Regions from separate parts of the Candidatus Caldatribacterium saccharofermentans genome, predicted to be linked through region 2. Evidence: riboswitches for the same ligand, from Rfam matches in the RefSeq annotation. Region 2 holds a riboswitch; each other region holds the start of a gene.
What was found. A riboswitch is a leader RNA that binds a small molecule or an ion and turns the genes downstream of it on or off. The one in region 2 is predicted to bind cobalamin.
Positions count from the first base shown of each region.

Region 1 (2,249 bases), 450 kb from region 2:
CGGCGCGGAGGACCACAAGGAGGACGAAATCCAGGGGGTATTCAAGAAGAAGGACAAAACTGGAACTACCGACAAAGCCCAGGAGGGTGAGTGTGGAGCGCAGGACCCACCGCCAGGGTGTTCGGAAGAAGAGGTGGAGGGAAAGGAAAAGCCCAATGTTTGCGGCAAGGAGCGCACCACTTCTTGAGAATCCCAAAAGGACGATGGGGAAAAACACGACGAGCATTTTCTCCCCCGGGTGCATGGTGCGCCCCCGACTTTCACAGGCGAACATCACAACGTGCCGGAACATCAGTGCGTGCTTCGCTTCCCGAGGATGTACCCGATGATGAGCCCTCCTGTAGCTGCCTGCAGGGCAAAAATCAGGGTTTCGATTTCCCCTGAGGGTGGTTCCCAGAGGGGGGAGAACCAGGGGCTGAAATCCGGGGCGATTTCCTGAATGAGTGCCTGGGCTTCTTCATCGGCTCCTGCAAGATCTCCCTGGTGCTGTCCAAGGCGGAGAGAAACGAAAAAGAGCACCACGCAGCAGAGGAAAAGCAGGAGAATCTTCCCCTTCATGCTATCCTCACCCCCAGACGGGTAAGTTCAGCGCCCATTCGGGCCCGGAGGTATTCAAAAAGCGCCACGGTCAAAAGCCCCTCCATGACGGCCAGGGGGACCTGGGTGACGGCAAAAAGGGCCATGAACCTGGCGAAGGAGAGGAGGAAAGACCGTCCCGGAAAAGCCAGGGCAAGCTGAAAAGAGGTAACCACGTAGGTGGCAAGGTCAGCTGTGAAGGCGGCAAAGAAGACGGCCACAGTCAAACGGTATCTTCGCAGGAGCTGGAACACCAGGAATCCTGTGAGGGGTCCCGCAATGCCCATGGAGAGGATGTTGGCTCCCAGGGTGGTGATGCCCCCATGGGCTAAAAGGAGCGCCTGGAAGAGGAGGACAAGAGACGAGAGAAAAGCGGTGACCACAGGACCGAAGAGAATGCTTGAGAGTCCTGTCCCTGTGGGGTGGGAACAGGAACCGGTGACCGAGGGCAGTTTCAGGGCAGAGAGGAGGAAAATGTACGCTCCGGCCAGGGCAAGGAACATTCTGGTGTGGGGATCCTGCATCCTTCGCACCTGCAGAAACCCCAGAAAGACCAGGGGAGCACTCAGGGCGAAGTACACCCCGCACCACAGGGGTGGCAGGAATCCCTCTGAGATGTGCATGGCGTACACGGGGGAAGTGCAAAAGAGAAAACCTGCTGCACTAAAGAGAGCCACGAGAAGAACACGCACAGGGTCCACCTCCTTTGAGGAACAAAAATGCCCCTCCAGAAAGAGGGGCAGTATCTTTGCCATTGCCCTTCCCTCCGAAGGGTTAGCATCGTTGAGGGCAGGTCTCCTGGCTCACGGGTCATCCTCCTCCCACCTTCCCAGGTGTTCCCCAGTGGTTGGGATTCGTCGCCGTATACAGTAGCGGGGGCTGCAGCGGATTTTCACCGCTTTCCCTTTTAAGCCTTAAGGCACCCTCAACGGACGGTATTCACTTTTTGCAACATTATAGATTCTGAAGGGGAATCTTTCAAGGGTTACTACTGGCTCTGTGGCGATACCCTGCAAGCTTTCTCAAGGATTTTTGCGATTTCTCCGTGACAGCACCGTCCTGAAGGATTCTCAGTAAGACAAAACCCCTTACTTCCGGCGCCGGTCATCCTCTGGATGTCTTCTAGGGTTCTTGCTCCCTGGCGGATGGCAGAGCGTATCTCCTCTTCCGTGACCCGACTGCAGTAACAGATGTACTTCGGAAAAGCTCCGTCCTTGTACCATACGGGAATCTTGAGGTCTTCTTTCTTCAGGGTCTTCCCAGAGGCATCAAAGTAGACCACCGGGCAATGTGGATTGAGGCAAAGGTGGTAAGTCGTCGTTTCGTGTACGGTGTCCCTCAGGGCCTCCCTCACCAGGTGCTTCACAGTGAGGGCCAGAACGTTCTGACCCTCACTGTGGCATACAGGGCATGACGCTTTCTTCATGGTCTCACGAACGGAGTTTTTGAAGGGCTTCTTTGAGCTCCTCAACGGTTGGGACTTTCCCGGAAAAGAGCACCGTTCCGTCAACGACCACGGCAGGGGTCATGCGGACTCCCATTTTAGCGAACTCTCTGGGGTCGGCAACGTGAGTCACCTCTGCATCAATCCCCAGGGCCCTGCACGCTTCTCGGACGTTGTGTTCAGTTGCCTTGCACTTCGGGCATCCCATGCCGAAAACGGCAATGTTCAC
Region 1 is NZ_CP187957.1:1,608,331-1,610,579, forward strand. Features, by position in the region: gene ACPT9Q_RS08140 (energy-coupling factor transporter transmembrane component T family protein) at 1-292, opposite strand, end outside; gene ACPT9Q_RS08145 (energy-coupling factor ABC transporter substrate-binding protein) at 292-558, opposite strand; gene ACPT9Q_RS08150 (energy-coupling factor ABC transporter permease) at 555-1,199, opposite strand; cobalamin riboswitch at 1,348-1,518, opposite strand; gene ACPT9Q_RS08155 ((2Fe-2S)-binding protein) at 1,565-2,002, opposite strand; gene ACPT9Q_RS08160 (MTH895/ArsE family thioredoxin-like protein) at 2,007-2,249, opposite strand.
Region 1: linked by a shared signal. The riboswitch ahead of ACPT9Q_RS08150 (energy-coupling factor ABC transporter permease) and the one ahead of ACPT9Q_RS05870 (helical backbone metal receptor) in region 2 are both predicted to bind cobalamin.

Region 2 (2,249 bases):
GTTTTTCAGGGTGACCAGGTGGCTGGAAGCCTTGAAAAATCTGGTGGGCGAAAGAGGATTCGAACCTCTGACCCCTTGCTTGTAAGGCAAGTGCTCTCCCCCTGAGCTATTCGCCCACCATTTTTCATTATACCACACTCAGACGCTGCCAAAACCAGCGTGGTACTCAAACCGAAAGCCGTGCCTTTCTGCAGCCTCTGCGAAAGCCTTTCGAATTGCCCCATAGTCAAATCGGTACTCATACTTTGCCCCGAAGAGGTTCGATTGCTCCTCAATGGTGCCGCTTCTTGGGCCGGGAGTGACCCGCGTGACCTCCTTTGTAACGCCAAAGCCCTGGATGTCCTCACCGGAGGCAATTCCCGAACCCCGTTCTTGCAGCATTTCGGAGAAGTGGAGCACTTTGGCACTGTCATCGATGCGGAAGCGGGCAACGTACTCAAGGCGGTCTTTCCGCAAAAACCCCCTTCGTTCGGCAAGAGTCACGGTGAGGGTGAAAACACCTCGCTTTTCCTCGAGTTTCCCCGAGAGGTCCTGAGCAAGTTTTTCGATGTCCTCGCAAAGCATCGCATTGCCTTCTTTCTGGGTGTAGTGTTCATTGTACCACAGAGTGTGGTATACTTACAGTGGTTCGTTTCAGGTGGACGTGGTCCTTAATAGGGAAGCCGGTGGGAATCCGGCGCGGTCCCGCCACTGTGACCGGGGAGCAGGGTGCATGTGCCACTGGGGAAACCCGGGAAGGCGCGCCTTAAGCGATGATCCGGAAGCCAGGAGACCTGCCTGAAGCGCATCCCAACCACTCTTCGCGGAAAGAGGAGGTGGGAAAGTGTCCTGGACTCCGCCCCAGGCATGGAGCATAGCCCTCCCTCTCCCCCTCCTCCTTCGCGAATTCTCAAGGGGGTATGGGCGATGAGGCGAAGAGTTCTCCTTCTTGCTGTTTTTTGCTCTCTCTTCCTGCTCTCTTCGGCTTTTGGGCTTGAGGTCACCGACGATACTGGGCGAACGATCACTTTGTCTTCCCCTGCAGCGCGGGTCATTTCCCTCACCCCGGCGAACACCGAGATCGTCTTTGCCCTGGGGGCGGAGGGAAGCCTTGTGGGGGTCACGACGTACTGCGATTACCCTGAGGAGGCGAAGAAAAAGGAGAAAATCGGGAGCATCACCGAAGTTGACCTTGAGGCAATCGTTCGCCTTGACCCGGACCTTGTGCTTGCCGGGTCCCTGACGCCTCCTGAGGTCATTGAGCGGCTGACCAAACTCGGGTACCCGGTGTTCGTCCTTGACCCAAAGTCTATTCCCCAGGTCATCGAAAGCATCCGGAAGGTTGCTCTCCTCCTTGGGAAGGAAAAGGAAGGAGAGGCCCTGGCTCAAGCCATGGAGAGGAACGTCCAGGAAGTTCAGGCCAGGGTTTCCGGTCTTTCTGAGGAGGAAAAACCCCGGGTGTTCCACGTCATCTGGCACAACCCTCTCTGGACGGCGGGGAAGGACACCTTCATCCATGAGTTCATCACCCTCGCTGGAGGGAAAAACGTAGTAGAGGACCTCTCGGGGTACGTGACCCTCGACCTTGAAGAGCTCCTCCGCCGGAATCCCGATATCATCACCGTGGTGAGCGCCCACGGGGAAAACCTCCCCTACAACTTCATCGTCTCCGATACACGGCTCAAAGTCCTCCAGGCGGTACAGCAAGGCCGGGTATTCGTGGTCGACAGCGACATCGTCTCCCGTCCTGGTCCCCGGATAACCCAGGCTCTGCGCATCTTTGCCTCCATTATCCATCCGGAGATTTTTGGACCGTACCAGTCTTCGAAGGAGTGATCTCGTCTTCCTCAAGAAGCTGCCATTCGGCGTATCCTTCCTTGCGCAAGGGAAGCCGCGCTCCGGTGAGGACCACCCGCTGTTTTGTCGGATGCGTTGTGACGGTTATGTAGGCCCGGACGAGATTCGCGATGGTGGCTTCTTGAAAGGTCAGGGTAGTGCCATCCTGGAGGACGATGGTGGTGCGGAGGTGTTTGTGGCCTTCAGGAATCTCCAGGACAATGGCTTGAATGTCCTCGTTCCGGAAAACCAGGGATTGCCCGCTGGGCATACTCTTCTCCTCCCTTCTCTTTTGGGAGTATAATCATGAGCCATGAAGCGGCGGAAGAGGTTCCGAAAACCTTTTCTTCTTTTTGGCTTTATTGCCCTTTGCGGGGTGAGTTTGTTTGTCGCCCAGGGGGTGGGTCAGGGACGGTATGCGCTCTCCGATTCTC
Region 2 is NZ_CP187957.1:1,154,585-1,156,833, forward strand. Features, by position in the region: tRNA gene ACPT9Q_RS05860 (tRNA-Val) at 42-116, opposite strand; gene ACPT9Q_RS05865 (hypothetical protein) at 139-564, opposite strand; cobalamin riboswitch at 619-795, shown strand; gene ACPT9Q_RS05870 (helical backbone metal receptor) at 907-1,815, shown strand; gene ACPT9Q_RS05875 (hypothetical protein) at 1,769-2,086, opposite strand; gene ACPT9Q_RS05880 (iron chelate uptake ABC transporter family permease subunit) at 2,129-2,249, shown strand, end outside.

Region 3 (2,249 bases), 1.0 Mb from region 2:
TGAGGTAGAGATTGCGTTCCAGGTTTCCCGCATCCACCACGTTGACGACAATGTCCGCTTCTTCCACAAGACGAGCGGCAATACGCTCGGCCTCAGCTATCCCTTCAAGGGAATACGTGCCCGGAGCATCGATGATTTCGTACAATTCTCCTCCGTGTTCCACGTAACTCCGCAAAAAGTCCACTGTTGTCCCCGGATAATTTGAGGAAAAAGCGTAGACACCGCTTATCTGGGTGAAAATAACGCTTTTCCCGACATTGGGGTTTCCCGCAAGGACGATTCGCCTTAGTGTTCTACCCGCACGAGAATCCTCTGGGCTATGCCTCTGCCCAGGGCGATCTCCTGCTGCCCCAGACGAATGACAACCGGTCCCTTGCCGATAATGGAGCTGACCTTTTCGATTCTCTTCCCGGGCACGACTCCGAGAACCCATAACCTCCTCACCATCCCTTCCCCACCATCAATCCGGACAATTTCTCCTTTTCCACCGGTTTCCATCTCCACCAGAGAACGGATGTCTTCCACAGTCTCAGCCCCCCTCGGATGTCACCGGCAACGCGGACACAAACCGTAGAAATAGATGTGATAGGAGTGAACGACAAATCCCTGTTTCTGCTCGAACTCCTTTCGCAGACGCTGCAAGAACTGCTCCTCTTCCTGGGTCATCCCCTCACAGTCCACAACCTGACCGCACTGGGTGCAGATCAGGTGGTGGTGGAACTGTGCCGTACGGCAAATCTCGTAGTGTTCCCTGCCATCGCCAAAGTTGACTTTTCGGAGAATCCCCATGCGCAGGAGAAGGTCAAGATTCCGGTACACCGTTGCTATGCCGACTTTCTTTTTCTTTGCCCTCAGATGCTCGTACACATCCTCGGCAGAGAGGTGCTGCCCTTTTTCCTCAAACACCTCAAGAATGGCCCGGCGCGAGGGTGTCGCTTTCTTGTTGAAGCGATGGAAAACATCTTTCCAGCTCTCCGGCAAGTCCTTCACCTCAATGAAAAATATTATCATTTTCCATTATAACAGACAATGTCAAGGACTCGCCTGCCGGACTCTACTCTGGTATAATTTTTCCCGTGCAGGTGCCCCTTGGGGCTGAAAAGGGAAGTGGGTGCAATTCCCACACGGTCGCGCCACTGTGATGGGGAGTCCCCTCCTCTATGCCACTGGGCAACCGGGAAGGCGGAGAGGACGATGAACCTCAGTCAGGAGACCTGCCTGCACAGAGAACTCTGTACTCGCGCTCGACGAGGAAGGAGTGGAAAGGTATGGATGTTCCCTCTCGGGGTAGCGAGTACCTCGGAGAGAGGGAAAAGTGAAAAAAGCGCTCCTTTTTGCCACCGGGGTCGATGAGCGCCTCCCCCTTGTCCTTCGGGAGCGCTACCTGGCCCTTCCGGAGAGGGAATTTCTGGGAATCCTCAGAGAAACCGGGTGTTCTGCCTTTGTCCTCCTTGAGACCTGCCAGCGACTTGAGGTGTACGGTACAGTAGAAGAAGAATCCTTCCGGAGAGAGGACCTCCTTCAGCGCCTTTTCCCCCTCCCTGGCCCTTACAGAACCTGTGTGTTTTACCTTGAGAACGCCGATGCTGTTCGGCGTCTCTTTCGAATTGCCGCAGGCCTTGAGTCGGCCCTCCGTGGTGAGGTGCATATCCTGGGGCAGCTGAAGCGAGCCTGGGAGAAGGCTCACCGGAACGGCCACACCAACAAACTCCTGAACGCCCTCTTTCAGGACGCCCTGCGAGTGGGGAAAAAAGTCCGGAGATCCCTCCGTAGAGAACAGGCGTTGAGGTCTTTCGGTTCCCTTGTCGCCGAGGTACTTGAAGAACTTCTGGGCTCCCTTGAGGGGAAAAGCGTCTGTATTCTCGGCTGGGGGACCCTGGGGCGCTCCGTCGCCGGGACACTCCTCTCCCGAAAAGCAGGAACAATCTTCGTCTTTTCGCGGCACCTCCACCACATTCCCCAGGAAAAGCCCTTCGTGGCGATTGCAGAGAAAAGCGTGCTCAAAGAAGTCCTCGCCCAATCCCACGCAGCGGTGTGCACTTCAGGCTCAGCTCGTCATCTCTTTGCCCCTGAAGACCTTGACGAAGCAGCCCTTCCTCAAGTGCTCGTTGACCTTGCTCTTCCCCGAGCTATCGACCCGGCGCTGGCTCAAGGAAAGAAGCTCCTGGACCTTGAGACCTTCCTCAATCTTGCCCGGGAACGAACCCTGCCCTTCGCTCAGGAGTCCGAACACCTCGAAGCATTGATCG
Region 3 is NZ_CP187957.1:157,740-159,988, forward strand. Features, by position in the region: gene ACPT9Q_RS00860 (FeoB small GTPase domain-containing protein) at 1-280, opposite strand, end outside; gene ACPT9Q_RS00865 (FeoA domain-containing protein) at 286-525, opposite strand; gene ACPT9Q_RS00870 (Fur family transcriptional regulator) at 547-990, opposite strand; cobalamin riboswitch at 1,064-1,236, shown strand; gene ACPT9Q_RS00875 (hypothetical protein) at 1,316-2,249, shown strand, end outside.
Region 3: linked by a shared signal. The riboswitch ahead of ACPT9Q_RS00875 (hypothetical protein) and the one ahead of ACPT9Q_RS05870 (helical backbone metal receptor) in region 2 are both predicted to bind cobalamin.